DNA from 3 places in the Lentibacillus juripiscarius genome. Region 1 is predicted to be linked to each of the others. Evidence: riboswitches for the same ligand, from Rfam matches in the RefSeq annotation. Region 1 holds a riboswitch; each other region holds the start of a gene.

Region 1 (5,487 bases):
GAGAAACCAGTGATAATGAAACTAACGATAACGCCATACAGCCATATAGAAAGCATTGAATTAACAAACATCCAAATCATCCTTTCCCTAATTTGCCTGTGTACGAATGTTTTCTACTTTTCTACTTTCCGTTACATGAGTTTTTTTCAGTACTCGTGCCAGAATCACTATCGTTGCAATACCAATAAAGGTAGCCAGCGCTCCCGCCGACATCGTACTTGGAACAATGCCACTAAAGTAGATGATGAGATAGGAAAGCAAACCGACAATCATCGACAGTTCTGCCGCTCTAGCAGGTGCTTTTTTCTTACTATAGATAGCATATAAAATGGGTCCCATCGTTCCCGCAGCTACACCGGAAATCCCAATCCACATGACATCGCCCATATAAACAGGGGGCTGTAGTACAATTAAAAATGCAGCCAAGCCCACCAAAGGAACTGCCAGACGGCTGATTTGCAGGGCAATTTTCTGTGCCTTTTCATCACTGATGTTGATAATTCCCCTTTTGACGAGGAATTTCAGGAAAATATCATTGGCAAATACGGTAGAAATGGAAACGAATATTCCATCTGTTGTCGACATAGCCGCAGCAAGAATCACCACGCCGAAAACCGCTACAATAATCGCGGGGAAAGCCCAAACTGCATATTCCATTAATGCCAGGTCAGCTTCCACCACATTACCGCCAAGTGCCACTCTGCTATATAATCCCCCAAAAAGAACAAGTAAGCAGAAAGCAGCCGTTATAACATAGGTAGCAATCATTTTTCCAAGATCCTTTTCACTTTTCAGACCAAGCACTTTGTTGAACAAATGCGGCGCGGAGGCAAAGGCCCACTGAATAATGATGGCACCGGATACCGCACCTACAGAATAAAAATGAGCCGAACTAGGATTAAATACCTTCACTAAATTCCAATCCTGAGCACTGAGACTACCCGCAATGCTGGTAAATGTTGCCGTAATGCCCCCATCCCAGAAAATTACAATACCGGAAATAAATATAGCAAGACCAGCAATCGCCATCATGACTGCCTGGACGGCATCTGTGTAGATATCGGCAAAGGCACCACCTACAAACACATAAAGAACAACAATAGCTGTAATGAATATCAACCCACTTGTGTAGGACATTCCTAGAAGATGTTCAAAAATCCGCGCACCTGCCACAAACTGACCGGCTATATAAAAAATGTTGAAAAGTAGAATCAGCCCTGTTCCCACTCTTAAAATATCACTATTATAAAAATCACCGAGCCAGTCCGGAAGGGAGAGTGACTTTTGCTTCGTATTCAGTTTCCTCACCTTTTTGGCGACCATCATCACCCCTATCGGCCCACCGCCAATCATTGCCAGAAACAGCCAAAGGGTGGACAATCCCCAATCATGGGTCCAGCCTGGATACCCAAGAAAAGTAGCAGCACTTAAATAAGTTGCGGCAAAAGATAGACCAAGTACGTACGGTCCCAATCCTCCCCCACCAGTTGCAAAGTCGCTGACACTTCTCGTTTTTCTGGCACTTACAAAACCAAGGACGAACATGACAACTAAAAATATGGCAAACCCAATCCATGTATACAACGTAATTGTACTCAATTCTGACCTCCTCCACGTGTGCAATTTCATTTATCAGTAAAAGAGGGGGCACTCCCCTCTTTAATTCGACTGCAAGCTGCCCAGATTTCTCGCTGGATGATTGCGAGGCAGATGGGTTCGCCCTTTTCCAAACATATTCTCCCTTAGTGTCTTTCCTTCATATTCCGTCCGGTAAATGCCGCGTTTCTGTAGTTCAGGCACAACAAAATCCACAAACTCCCGAAACGTCTCCGGCGAGTAGGTCTGTGCGATATTGAAACCATCGACATCGCTTTCAATAGCCCATTCCTCGATTCGATCTGCAATCTGTTCAGGCGTCCCAATAAACTTCACGGTACCATTCCCAAGCCCATGATTTTTGATGGCCTCCCGCAATGTCCATTTCTTATTCGGATCTTTCGTATACATATCCAGATTTCCCTGAACCGCTTCTGTTTCGATATTTTCAATATACTGATCTGGATCGTATTGAGAAAAATCAATTCCCGTATGTCCGGACAGCAGAGAAGCTGTTCCTTCATAGCTGACATGATTAGTCAAATCTTCATATTTCGTATACGCTTCTTCTTCCGTCGACCCGATAATCGGCAGGATCATCGGAAAAATGAGAACATCCTCCGGGTATCTTCCCTGTTCCTGTGTTCGTTTTCGGATGTCTGCAACATAGGCCTTTAATGCATCCAGTGAATGATTTTTGGTAAAAACAGCTTCAGCATGTTTGGCTGCAAAATTTCGCCCTTTTGGTGAAGCTCCTGCTTGGAACAGAACCGGTGTACGCTGGGGCGAAGGTTCGACCAAATGCGGACCCGGTACATTGAAGAATTCACCTTCATGCTTAATCAGCCGAACCTTTTCAGGGTGTGCAAATGTATCAGTTTCTCTATCATAAACAACAGCATCATCTTTCCAGCTATGTTCCCAAAGTTTATAGACGACTTCCAGAAACTCATCTGCACGATCATAGCGGAGTTCCTTGGGAAGACGGCCGGAAAGTCCGAGATTGACTGCTTCGCTTTCCAAGTAAGATGTCACCACATTCCAAGCGACTCTTCCCTCCGTTAAATGATCGAGCGTTGATAATTGTCGTGCCAGTGCATATGGCTGTGCATAGGTAGCAGAAATCGTTGGCGCAAAGCCTAGATGTTCCGTTACAGCAGCCATAGCAGAAATCGGACTTAGCGGGTCATGAGCTGGGAGTTGGACAGCATGCTGAGCAGCTGCTTCATGGCTATTTCCATATACACTGTACGTTCCAAGTACATCAGCGATAAACATTGCATCAAATTTCCCGCGTTCCAAAATTTTTGCTGTTTCTGTCCAATATGACAAGTGGTTATGATTTACCCCCTGATCCTTTTCATGTTTCCATAATCCCATTGAGTGGGGGGAAGGTGAATTTTGGATAAATCCATTTAAGTGAATTTGTTTTGTCATTGATCAGTACTCCTTTTCTATTGTTTTTAATTGGTGCTTCCCGGTGACTTATGCCTCATCGTAAGCATTTAAAGCATTCACACTATGTGCAATGGCTGATCCCGCTTTTAAAGCCACTGCCACAAAAATAGCTTCAGATATTTCCTTTAAACTTGCTCCCGATTTTTTGGCATTTTTCGTATGCAAATCGATGCAATAAGCACAGCCTGTGGTATGTGCTGATGCCACCGCAATTAATTCTTTTTCTTTTTCAGTCAGCTTACCTGCAGTGATGGACTTCTGATCAAAAGCAGCGAATGCCTTGAATGTATCGCCATTGAGTTGATCAAATTCCTTCAACCTTTTGAAATAGGATGCTTTATATAGCTCCTCATCTCTTTCCCCATCAAATGCATTCAGGGCGTTCACACCGTGGGCGGCTGCCGAACCTGCCTTCAATGCCGTTGCCACGAAAATAGCCTCCGCTACTTCCTCTTTGTCAGCATCATTTTTCTTCGCATTCCCCACATGTAAATCAATACAGTACGGACATCCAGTAATGTGTGCCACTGCAACGGCAATCAATTCCTTCGTTTTTACCGACAAACCCCCCTCGGTCAATGCCTTGTCATTAAATGCAAAAAAGGATTGAAATGCCTCCGGTGCATATTCCTTTAATTCAGTAATCCGGCCAAAATACGATTTTTTATATAAGCTGTCCGTTTTTGTCAATGTAATCTCTCCTATAAATTTTTTTGTAATGAATTAGTAGGTCAGTCATTAAAGTAGGGCATTGCTCTTTTATTCACCTCCCGTGATTAAACATATTTACCCTATATATTTACTTGGTTTTTGGCCGATCTTTATCAAATAATCGGTTCCTACCAATTCATTTAGAACGAAAAAAACCTCTCCCGATGAGGAAGAGGTTTTTTTCATTACACACTTTCTCATCTTTCAAGCGAATGCTTGCTGGAATTAGCACCTTATTACTATCAAGTAATGGTTGCTGCGGGATTATAGGACCAGTTCCTCCCCCGACTCTGGATAAGAATCATTTTATTAAATTTTAAGATTTCTTAGCATCATATCGTACACTGAATTAACTGTCAAGCATAAATTGTTTGTTTTTCAGAAAATGGTTAAATCATATGGCTATTATGCTCTATGTTATCCGAATACGATACAATTTGTTATAATAAAGTATCAAAATACGGAGGGTTTTTTATGGAACAAAACAAGATTTCACTGATGGAAGCGTATATGATTGAAACACTGCGCAGCAATGGTATTTCCGATGACGAATTGCTCACTCAAATTAACAGAAAAGATATCAGCCCATGGAAGGATTTAAGCACCCAATTTGACTTCAGCGAGCTTATTAAACTTAGTGAGCAGGATGAAGAAGCATTTAAATCGATTATTATGGATGGCTATAAGATAAAATTTGTTACCTTTAAAGGCTTGCAGAACCTATTAAAACTTAAGTTCAATATGATCCAAGAGAAAGATTATACTCTTACGGATAAAGGCCTGACAGGTCTGACAATGAACGACGAACAATTAAACATGCTCAGGCAGATGCTGTCCAGCAATTGGTCGATTGATGAAACATCCACTGAAAACAGCGATCACCTAAGCAAGGAACTTAAGGTTGAACTAATCTAATTGTATGCATGTTCAACGTTATAATTTGAGGAATAATGCCATTCAATCCGGTTGTTTTCCGACGCTCTTGCCGAATTCATCCAGGGTATCCGATTCAATAGGGAAAAAGCAAGATACATAATGGTCATTGCTCCCCTTCGTTTCCATCAGAGGGGTATTTTCTTTGCAATAATCCCGTGCAAGCGGGCATCTGGTATGAAAAACGCAGCCCGAGGGCGGATTTGCAGGAGATGGTAATTCTCCATTTAGTACAATTTGCTCACGATTTTTTTCTCTGTCAGGGTCCGGCAAAGGAATTGCTGACAACAGTGCATTGGTGTAAGGATGACGTGCGTTTCTATAAAACGAATCACTATCAGACATCTCCATCATTTCCCCTAAATACATGACCCCTACCTTATCCGCGATATGTTTTATTAACGACAAGTCATGTGCAATGAATACATATGTGATATTTAACTCTTTCTGCAAATCCTCTAGTAAATTAATAACCTGTGCCTGAACGGACACGTCCAGTGCACTCACTGGCTCATCACAAATAATCAATTTCGGCTCTAATGCAATGGCACGTGCAATTCCGATTCGCTGTCTTTGACCACCGGAAAATTCATGCGGAAGCCGGTTATAGTGGTCATCTGGATTAAGGCCAACAAGTTCCATCAATTCCTTCACACGTCGTTCTAAATGATTGGTCTTATTATAAGCCCTTAATGGTGCTGCAATAATATCGCCGACTTTCATCCGTGGGTTAAGACTTGTGAATGGGTCCTGGAAAACCATTTGAATATCACGTCGGAGCTGATGCAT
Region 2 (5,487 bases), on a different contig from region 1:
GCTGACGCAATGCATTAACGCCATTGAATAACTGAATGACACTATCCAATGCATTAATGCCCTTTTCAGGTGCTGCTGATGCGTGTGCCGGTTTACCAAAAAACTCAAAGTCCAGTGGATCAACACCCAGCGTTGGGCCGGTTAAAGTTGTTTCATTGCCAGGATGAAGCATGATTGCGGCGTCTATTCCTTCAAGCAAACCTGCCTTTACAAAACTTCCTTTCGCACTTCCATTTGGCCCGCCTTCTTCTGCAGGCGTTCCAAGTACGAAAAGTTCCCCGCCTATGTCGTCGATTACCTTACTTAATGCAACTGCAGCTGCAACGCTTGTTGTTCCAATGATATTATGCCCGCAAGCATGGCCGATTTCCGGTAATGCGTCATACTCTGCCAACAGTCCAATTCTAAGCCCATTTTTCTTCCCCTTTCTGCTGGCCAAAAATGCCGTTTCATGCCCTGCAACACCTTTGTCTACATGGAATCCTTCATCAGTTAAAATATCCGTTAAAACCTTTGAAGCAAAAAATTCCTCATTTCCAACCTCCGGATGATTGTGGATATCATGACTCGTCTGAAGATAGCGTGCCTTATTGTCTTCAATGTTCTCCGTAATACGCATTCTAATCTCCTGCAAATTGCTTTTTGTCACTGCCATTCCAAACACCTCTTTGTGATTTATTACCTAGTCCGCATCCCACATACATTTTGCTTTCCGCGGTCGAGTGTTTTCTTCCATCAAATAACAACAATCTATACGAAAGCAGCCTTTATTATGAATGGTTACCAGCCTATTTTCTCCAATGGTACAAAAGTCGGTATCTGGTTTCCGTCGTATTCCTTTTCTATCAGTTCCTTCACATCGTCGGACTGGTATATATCAGCTAATTTCTGCAGTGTTTCGTCATCTTTATCTTTTTCCTGTACGGCAATGATGTTAATGTATGGTGTTGCTGTTTCATTCTCATGAAAAATGGAATCGTCTAATGGACTGAAGCCTGCGTCGACAGCAATACCGTTATTGATGATGGATGCTGCAACATCTGGCAGGACACGCGGCGTTTGTGCGGCCACAAGTGTTTCAAACGTCAGACTCTTTGGATTTTCCGCAATTTTATCGATAGACCCGTTCCCATCAAAATCCTCCACAAGTTCAATTAGTCCGGCTTCCTGAAGCAGCAGCAATCCGCGGCCCATATTCGTTGCTTCCTTTGGCAAGGCAATAGTTGCACCTTCTGGAATTTCTTCCGGAGAATCATATTTTTCAGAGTAAAGCCCCATTGGTGCGATGACTGTTGTCGCAATCGGTGCTAAATCCAAATCGTGCTCCTCGATAAATGCATCAAAATAAGATACTGTCTGAAAGGCGTTAGCATCCAGTTCCCCTTCCGCTAATGCCAGATTTGGCTGAACATAATCAGAAAAGCGGACAATCTCAACATTTATTCCTTCTTTTTCAGCCTTTTTAGCAACAAAATCCCAGACCGTTGTATCCGAACCACTGATCCCAACTTTTACAGTTGATACTGCATCACTGGAACATGCACTGCTAACCGCTATTAAACTCATAAACAATAAAAACAAACCAATTTTTCTCATATTTCCTGCACCCCTTTGATATGTTCAGCTCTTAACGCCGTCTAACTTTTTTTGATAAAACATTCCCTGTCGTTTGCAATCCCTGCACCATGACAACCAGAATGGCTACGGTAATGACCATCACTGCCGTATCAAATCGCTGATAGCCATATGTGATCGCCAAATCACCAAGACCTCCCCCGCCAATGGCACCAGCCATAGCTGATGCACCAACTAACCCAATGGTTGCGATCGTTAATCCCAGTAAAAGTGAACTTAATGCTTCCGGTATCAAAAAACGAATAATGATTTGCCATGGTGTCGCTCCCATTGCTTGTGCCGCCTCCATCACACCCGGGTCAACCTCAAGCAGGGAGTTTTCAATTAACCGGGCAATGTATGGGCCTGAAAAAAGCACCATTGGCACAATTGCAGCTGCAGTACCAATTGATGTCCCGACAATCAAGCGTGTAAATGGAATAACAGCAACCATCAGGATAATGAAAGGTATGGAACGGAACACGTTTACGAACGCATTCAGCACCTTAAAGATTAGAGCATTTTCCCATAAATGCCCTTCACGGGTTACGACAAGCAAGATTCCTAACGGCAAACCAATTAGTATAGCAAACAATAATGAAAATACCACCATTGCAGCAGTTTCCCCCAATGCTGCAATAATTTGATTCCAATCAACCAGCATCTTCCAAAACCTCCTTAATCGTTACTTCTTGCTGATTAATATACATGAGTACCCTATTAATCTCTTTCGTTTCTCCCTGAAATTGAATAACCAAATTTCCAAATGGTATTCCCTGTAATTCAGTTATGTTGCCAAACAACACATTTACTTCCACATTAAAATGCTTCGCTATTTGTGAAAGCAGCGGATCCCCGGTAGCTTCACCAAAAAACACAACTCGGTAAATCTGGTTCGTTTCCCCTTGAGAACGGATTAATTGATGGACAGATTCCGGTATTTCATCATGCATGACCGTGCTGACAAAATTGTAGGCAACGGCTGTCTTTGGCCGAGCAAACACTTCAAAAACAGAACCGGATTCCACTACTTCACCCTGATCAAGAACGGCGACCTTATCACAAATCTCGCGAATAACTCCCATCTCATGCGTAATAATCAAAATGGTAATGTTATATTCCTGATTAATCTTTTTCAGCAGATTTAAAATCGAATTAGTTGTCTGCGGATCAAGTGCCGATGTTGCTTCATCACACAGCAGGACTGATGGCTGCGTTGCTAAGGCCCGTGCAATGCCTACCCGCTGTTTCTGTCCTCCTGATAATTGGTCCGGATAGTTATCTGCTTTGTCACGCAGCCCAACGAAATCCAGCAATTCCTCGACCCGCTTCTTCACCTCTTCTTTTGGTTTTTTCATAAGCAATAATGGCATTGCCACATTGGTGAAAACTGTTTTAGAATCTAGCAGGTTGAAATGCTGGAAAATCATACCGATATCTCGTTTTGCTTCTCTTAATTCCTTAGGGGAAAGGCGAAGCAAATCCTGATTATTAACAGTAATCGTTCCATGGGTTGGCCGCTCAAGCAGATTGACACAGCGGATCAATGAACTTTTCCCAGCGCCGCTGAAGCCAATAACACCATATATTTCACCTTTCTCAATCTGTAAATTCACATCATCCAAGGCCTTAACTTCCTTTTCTCCACCTTGATAAATTTTTGTGACATTCTCTAATGTAATCAATGATTCCCCTCCTTAAAGTAAAAAAATACCTCTTTCTGATAGATAGGAAGAGGCATTTTTTGTATTATCCTCTTCTTATCTTTCAAGTCTGTTGCTTGCTGGATTTGGCACAGTACTAAAAAAGTCCGCTGCCGAGGCTTCCAAGGGCCAGTCCCTCCACCTCTCTGGATAAGAAGTTCGTTCTTATTTAGTTTTGGAAATGAAAAAATCTCTTCTTATGGTCAAAATAAAAAGAGATTTGCAAACAGATCCGCTCTCTCTTCTTATTTTCCAAGCAAATGCTTGTTGGATTTGGCACAGTACTTAAATAAGTCCGCTGCCGAGGTTTCCAAGGGCCAATTCCCTCCACCTCTCTAAATAAGAAGTTTGATTATTTAATTTAAAATAAAGCTTACTATCATTTAGATTATTTGTCAATACATTTTAAAAATAAATCTGATCCAGTTACTTGACTATTTGATGACTTCCTTTCCGCCCATATACGGCCGGAGTACTTTCGGGACGACAACAGAGCCATCCTCGCGCTGGTAATTTTCCAGAATAGCAGCGAGGGTTCGGCCCACTGCAAGGCCTGAGCCATTTAATGTATGCACATATTCTGGTTTTCCCTTTTCTTCACGGCGAAAACGAATGCCAGCGCGCCTTGCTTGGAAATCCTCAAAATTGGAGCAGGACGAAATTTCGCGGTATGTGTTCTGGCTTGGGATCCATACTTCAATATCGTATTTTTTAGCAGCAGTAAAGCCTAAGTCGCCCGTGCACATGCTCATCACACGATACGGCAGGTTCAGCTGCTGCAGCACTTTCTCGGCATGTCCGGTCAGCACTTCTAATGTGTCATATGAATCTTCCGGTTTGGTGAAATGAACCAGTTCCACTTTGTTAAACTGGTGCTGGCGAATAAGCCCGCGTGTATCCCGTCCAGCAGAGCCTGCTTCAGAGCGGAAGTTAGCACTGTATGCCACATATTTTCTTGGAAGGTCGTCCACACTTAGAATCTCATCCCGGTGATAGTTCGTCACTGGCACCTCAGCCGTTGGAATCAGGAAATAGTCCCAATCAGCCAGTTTAAATACATCCTCGGCGAATTTAGGCAGCTGTCCAGTTCCTGTCAGGCTTCCGCGATTGACAATCTGTGGCGGCATCATTTCCGTGTACCCATGTTCGTCTGCATGCAAGTCCATCATGAAGCTAATCAATGCTCGTTCCAGTCGGGTCCCAATTCCTTTATAGAATACAAAACGGCTTCCCGTAACTTTGGCAGCCCGTTCGAAATCCAGAATACCTAGGTTTGTGGCAATATCCCAGTGCGGTTGCTCGGTAAAATGAAATTCCGGCCGGTCGCCCCACTGACGCACTTCTACATTATCATCTTCATCCTCGCCAACCGGGACACTTTCATGCGGAATGTTCGGGATGGACAGCATCATCATTTCCAAGGCTTCTTCAATTTCTTTCAATTCTCCATCCAACTCTTTGATTTGATCGCCGACTTCGCGCATCTCTTTAATGGCAGATTCGGCATCTTTTTTCTCTTTTTTTAGAGCAGAAATCCGTTTGGATGTTTCATTGCGTTTGGCCTTCAATTTCTCTGCTTCCGAAATAAGTGTTCTTCGGCGTTCGTCAAGCTCACTAAACTTCTCCAGTTCTGATAAATCCTCTCCGCGGTGAGACAACTTTTCCTTTACTTCCTGAAAATTATTACGCAAAAATTTCATGTCCAGCATGGCTATATCCTCCTTTTAGTGTTTAAAATAGGCTCTTTTCGCACATGTTGTTGTTTTTCGCAGTTGATAAAAAAAGCGACATACTGAAAACTAATTTGTGTTCGACACCGCAACAATGGTAAGAAGTCGAATAGCACAAAACCAGCGAGGAAATACACGGAGACTCCTCGAAAATAAAAACCAATTTTCTTCGTGCGATGCATCGCTGCCGAAGCCTTCCTTGTCCTGCGGGAACAGTGGCCTACGTGAGACCCCGCAGAACGGAGTTCGAGGAGGCTCACGGGTCACCCGCGGAAAGCGACGAGCAAGACATCCACCGAGTAAACTGCGAGTTGCGAGGAGCGTATGCTTCACCGATAAAACCTGCTACGCGACGAGCACCCAAGTGTATTTCCGGAGCGGTATCATGGAACTAAACCATTTCTTCAAGTTGTGTTGCATTTTATGGAGAATGTTAAGTA
Region 3 (5,487 bases), on a different contig from region 1:
AGCATTCGGTTGATTTGCTAAAAAAAGCCGGTGACCTCGGTTTGCTCGGTGCTGATGTTCCGGAAGAGTACGGCGGTCTTGGCCTGGATAAGATCAGTTCGTCTGTCATAACGGAAAAATTTGCACGGGCCGGCGGTTTTTCCATTACACATGGCGGCCATGTCGGCATCGGCTCTTTGCCCATCGTATTCTTTGGCAATGATGACCAGAAGCAGCGCTACTTGCCAAAACTGGCAACTGGTGAGCTGCTGGCGGCCTATGCACTCACAGAGCCAAGTTCTGGTTCTGATGCACTGAGTGCCAAAACAACGGCTACATTGAATGAAGCCGGGACACATTATATTTTGAACGGGGAAAAACAGTGGATTACGAACTCTGCCTTTGCTGATGTGTTCGTTGTGTACGCCAAAATCGATGGGGAACATTTCTCCGCATTTATTGTGGAACGGGATTTTCCCGGTGTATCGACCGGCCCCGAGGAAAAGAAAATGGGAATCAAGAGCTCGTCCACCCGCACACTGATTCTGGAAGATGCTGAAGTTCCAGTTGAGAATTTACTGGGTGAAAAAGGAAAAGGGCATAAGATTGCTTTCAACATTTTGAATGTCGGCCGCTATAAACTGGCTATCGGCGGTGTAGGCGGATCCAAACGCGGAATCGAAGTCGCAACTAAGTATGTGAATGAACGGAAACAATTCAATACACCTATATCTTCCTTTGCACTGACAAAAGAAAAACTGGCCACGATGGCAGCACGAACCTATGCGAACGAAAGCGCCGTATACCGCACTGTCGGACTGTTTGAACAGCGGCTGGGTTCACTGACGGAAGAACAGCTCCAGGATGGCCGGGAAGTGGCAAAAGCGATCGCCGAATATCAGATTGAATGTTCCATGAATAAATTCGCTGCAACGGAATGCCTCGACTATGTTGCGGATGAAGCTGTTCAGTTGCATGGTGGCTATGGGTTCATGGAGGAGTATGAAGTAGCTAGAATGTACCGTGACTCACGGATTAACCGGATATTTGAGGGGACTAATGAAATCAATCGGCTGCTCGTGCCTGGAACGCTGATGAAAAAAGCGTTGAAAGGGGAATTGCCGCTTCTTGACAAAGCCCAGCAGCTGCAGGAAGAGCTCATGATGCTGATGCCGGAAGAACCTGGTGACGCCCCGCTCGAACAGGAGAAATATTTGCTGCAAAGTGCTAAGAAAATGGTGCTGCTCGGTGCCGGACTCGCTGCTCAGAAATATATGCAAAAACTCGAAAACGAACAGGAGATTCTCGTCAATCTGGCAGATATGGTCAATGAAGTGTACAACATGGAATCAGCCATTCTTCGGACGGAAAAAGCAATCGGTAAAGACGGCGTGGAAAAACACAAGCAAAAGCTTCTTTATACACAAGTATACGTCCAGGAAGCATTCAACCGGATGGAAGCCGATGCGAAAGAAACGTTAATTGCTGCCGAATCAGGCGATACGCTGCGCATGATGCTGTCATCATTGCGAAAACTGACCCGCCACACACCAATTGATGTCATTTCCAAAAAACGGGCCATTGCAGAAACGATTATTGAAGAAGAACAATATGTCGTCTAATTGAAAAAGTTGCAAAATGCCTCGCTTACTTGTGGGGCATTTTTGCTTGTTTATATTGGATTTGGCTGAAGTTGTCACAAATTCGGCTGAAGTTCACAATTAAAATCCCGAAGTTCACAATCAACATCCCGATGTTCACAGGGGAATCTCCGAAATTTCAAAGTTCAGCTCGCCCATCCGCTAGTTTCTTTGCTATAATGAACTTGACCAACAATGAAAAGTAAAGGGGGGAAGCACATGGCATTAACGTTTTATTGGTATCCTAAGTGTGGCACCTGTCAGAAAGCAAAAAAGTGGCTCGATAACCACGACATTGCCTATACGGACGTACATATTGTGGACGCACCACCAACTAAAGAACAGCTGCTTGATTTCATTGCTAAAAGTGGTCTGCCGGCAAAGAAATTTTTCAACACAAGCGGCAAAAAGTACCGTGAACAGAATATTAAAGACAAAATAAAGGATGCAAGTACTGAAGAAATGGCAGAATTGCTTGCTTCGGATGGCATGCTTATCAAACGGCCGATTATCACGGACGGGGAGAAGGTAACAGTTGGTTTCAAAGAAGAGACCTTTAATGAATATTGGCTGGAAAAATAAGATTGAATACTAGAAAAATAGGCATGAACCTAGTATGCTGAAAATGATATTATGTTGATGGAGGGATTTGCATGAACCTGCCGAAAGACCTGCTATACACAGAGGAGCATGAATGGATTAAGAAAGAAGACGGAAAAGTACGCATCGGGATAACTGATTTTGCCCAGGATGAGCTTGGAGATATTGTTTTTGTTGAGCTGCCTGAGGAAGGTGAAGAAATTGAAGCCGATGAGCCATTTGGCAGTGTTGAATCCGTCAAGACGGTTTCTGAGCTGTACGCTCCGATTGCCGGAAAAATAGTCGAAATTAACGAGGAACTGGAAGACAGCCCGGAATTTGTCAATGAATCGCCATATGATAAAGCATGGATGATTGTTGTGGAACCGGCTAATGAAGCGGATCTTGATAACCTATTGTCTGCTGAGCAATATGAAGCAGCGGTTAAAGAAGATTAATTTTCCTCGTGAAAACGTATGACTGGCTTGCCTAAGGTAGTGCAAGTCAGTTTTTTTGTACAATTAAAAATGACGCTGGAAATCATAGGATATGCTTAATTGGACATAAGAATAAGAAATGTTCTCTTTAAGGAGTGCAACGCGAATGACACATAGCAGCGAAAAAGTTATTATAGTGGAAGGATTAACAGATAAGCTGCAAATCAAAAAAGTGCTTACCGATGAGGATACCGAAATTATATGCACACATGGGACACTGGGTGTTGAAAAAATGGATGAACTGCTTGACAAGCACGATTTGGACAACCGGGATGTTTATATACTGGTTGATGAGGATGATTCAGGCAGCAAAATCCGCCGGCAGCTAACCCATGAACTTCCACATGCCCGGCATATCCATATTGAAAGTGAATTTCGGGAGGTGGCGGCTACACCTGTCCACATGCTGGCAGAAGCACTTGTAGGCGCTGAGATTGCAGTTAATCCGATATTTTTGGCTTAGGGTGATTCGATTGCAGCAGATACAAGAAAACGACCTGGAAAAAGATCATTACATTTTATATATTTATACCCCATTTTGTGGCACATGTGCGCTGGCCAGAACCATGCTGGACAAAATTGAGTCTGTTCATCAGGAAAATATTTTCTATGAAATGAATGCGTCACTACATCCTCAATACATGCAGGACTATCAAATTGAAAGTGTACCGTGTTTACTGTTTAAAGACAACGGAGAGATAAAAGAAAAAGTCTATGCATTTCATTCCATACCGAACATCTACAGCTATTTGATGAAATATAAACCAGAATTATTTGCAAATGACGGTTGATTTGTATTGACAGCGTCGGGTGGAACTGCTAATATTTTTATTATTGATTCTAAATTAAATAAGCATACTCTTATCATGAGCGGTGGAGGGGCTGGCCCTATGAAACCGCGGCAACCTCAAATGCATTTTGTTTGAAAGGTGCCAATTCCTGCAAAGTAGCTGCTTTGGCAGATAAGAGAACGAAATGATTGTAGTTGTGTATACGTCTTTCTGTTCTCTTGCAGAAAGGCGTTTTTATTTTAAATTTGAACAGTAAAGGGGGATCTGATCTAGTTGATTTCGATAAAGGGTTTGAGCAAAACATTTACAACAACGAATAACCAGATTAAAGCTGTCGATGATTTAACCCTTGATATAAATGAAGGCGGCATCTTTGGAGTGATTGGGTATAGCGGGGCTGGAAAAAGTACGTTTGTAAGGCTTTTGAACCGTCTGGAAGAACCGACCGGAGGGGAAATCGTCATCGATGAACAGGAGATAACAGCTTTAAATTCCAGTCAGCTTCGAATGACTCGCCAGGATATTGGGATGATTTTCCAGCATTTTAATTTGTTATGGTCACGGACGGTCAAGGAGAATATTGCTTTTCCGCTGGAGATAGCGGGTGTCCCTAAGCGTGAACGTGAGGATCGTGTCCAGGAACTGATTGAGCTCGTCGGACTGGCAGGACGGGAACATGCTTACCCGTCACAGCTGAGTGGCGGGCAAAAGCAGCGTGTCGGAATTGCCAGAGCGCTTGCCAACAGACCGAAAGTGCTCTTGTGTGATGAGGCAACATCCGCACTTGATCCGGAGACGACGAACGCCATTCTGGATCTGCTTGTGGATATTAACGAAAGGCTGGGCTTAACCATCATTTTGATTACGCATGAGATGCATGTCATCAAGAAGATCTGTAAACAGGTTGCTGTTATGGAAAATGGAAAAGTTGTGGAACAGGGTGATGTGCTGGATGTATTTCTGCGGCCTCAGCAGCAAGTCACCAAGAAATTCGTTGAACAAGTTATGGGGTCCAATGAAGAAGATGATGATATAGAAAAACTGTTCAGCGCCAGTAGCACCGGCAGGCTTCTCAGATTACATTTTGTTGGTGAAACGGCGAATCAGCCGCTTATTAGTAAACTGGCAAAGCTGTTCTCCATTGATATCAATATTTTACAGGGGAAAATTACACAAATGCAGCATGACGCATATGGAACTCTGTTCGTACAAATGGATGGCGAACCGGATGAAATGGACCGGGCAGTGCAGTATTTAGCGGATGAAACCTCTGTGGAAGTGGAGGTGATTCGGAATGTGGAATGAATTGTTTCCGAATATTGAATTACAGGAGCTTTGGACAGCGACTTATGAAACATTCTATATGACGATTCTTTCACTTGTCGGTACGTTTGTTTTTGGAATCATGCTGGGGCTGTTCCTTTATCTGACAATGAAAGGCGGTATATGGCAAAGCAAAGTACTGAATCTTTTGGTGGCGTCTGTAGTAAACGTGTTCCGGGCGATTCCGTTCATCATTTTAATCTTGCTGCTTTTCCCATTTACTGATTTTCTAATCGGTACCATTCGCGGTCCGAACGCAGCACTGCCCGCACTGATTATCGGATCGGCACCATTTTATGGAAGACTCGTTGAAATTGCCCTAAAGGAAGTGGACAAAGGGGTTGTGGAAGCAGCGAAAGCGATGGGTGCTAAAACGCGAACGATTATTTTCCGTGTGCTGCTGCCAGAATCAATGCCGGCACTTATTTCAGGTATAACCGTCACGTCAATCAATCTGATTGGATATACAGCGATGGCTGGTGTCATCGGTGCCGGGGGACTTGGTAACTATGCGTACTTCTTCGGATTCCAGCGTCGAGAATTTGATGTTGTCTTCATATGTACTGTTCTTATTGTACTTATTGTGTTCTTGTTCCAATTTATAGGGGACTATGTTTCGAACAAAATAGATAAACGATAAGGGACTTTTCTTATCTTTATAGTTTTTCAACTGTCGCA

What was found. A riboswitch is a leader RNA that binds a small molecule or an ion and turns the genes downstream of it on or off. The one in region 1 is predicted to bind S-adenosylmethionine.
Region 2: another riboswitch for S-adenosylmethionine. It lies ahead of ACFSUO_RS10395 (methionine ABC transporter ATP-binding protein); the one in region 1 lies ahead of ACFSUO_RS04730 (carboxymuconolactone decarboxylase family protein).
Region 3: another riboswitch for S-adenosylmethionine. It lies ahead of ACFSUO_RS11055 (methionine ABC transporter ATP-binding protein); the one in region 1 lies ahead of ACFSUO_RS04730 (carboxymuconolactone decarboxylase family protein).

What each region holds. Positions count from the first base shown of each region.
Region 1 is NZ_JBHUNA010000007.1:137,344-142,830, forward strand. Features, by position in the region: gene ACFSUO_RS04720 (sodium:solute symporter family protein) at 88-1,599, opposite strand; gene ACFSUO_RS04725 (LLM class flavin-dependent oxidoreductase) at 1,660-3,033, opposite strand; gene ACFSUO_RS04730 (carboxymuconolactone decarboxylase family protein) at 3,082-3,750, opposite strand; SAM riboswitch class I at 3,960-4,066, opposite strand; gene ACFSUO_RS04735 (hypothetical protein) at 4,240-4,680, shown strand; gene ACFSUO_RS04740 (ABC transporter ATP-binding protein) at 4,723-5,487, opposite strand, start outside.
Region 2 is NZ_JBHUNA010000021.1:119,540-125,026, reverse strand. Features, by position in the region: gene ACFSUO_RS10410 (M20 family metallopeptidase) at 1-655, opposite strand, end outside; gene ACFSUO_RS10405 (MetQ/NlpA family ABC transporter substrate-binding protein) at 781-1,596, opposite strand; gene ACFSUO_RS10400 (methionine ABC transporter permease) at 1,628-2,278, opposite strand; gene ACFSUO_RS10395 (methionine ABC transporter ATP-binding protein) at 2,268-3,299, opposite strand; SAM riboswitch class I at 3,372-3,474, opposite strand; SAM riboswitch class I at 3,560-3,663, opposite strand; gene serS (serine--tRNA ligase) at 3,752-5,026, opposite strand.
Region 3 is NZ_JBHUNA010000022.1:56,527-62,013, forward strand. Features, by position in the region: gene ACFSUO_RS11030 (acyl-CoA dehydrogenase family protein) at 1-1,601, shown strand, start outside; gene ACFSUO_RS11035 (arsenate reductase family protein) at 1,839-2,201, shown strand; gene gcvH (glycine cleavage system protein GcvH) at 2,273-2,656, shown strand; gene ACFSUO_RS11045 (toprim domain-containing protein) at 2,802-3,158, shown strand; gene ACFSUO_RS11050 (thioredoxin family protein) at 3,160-3,486, shown strand; SAM riboswitch class I at 3,554-3,664, shown strand; gene ACFSUO_RS11055 (methionine ABC transporter ATP-binding protein) at 3,760-4,791, shown strand; gene ACFSUO_RS11060 (methionine ABC transporter permease) at 4,781-5,449, shown strand.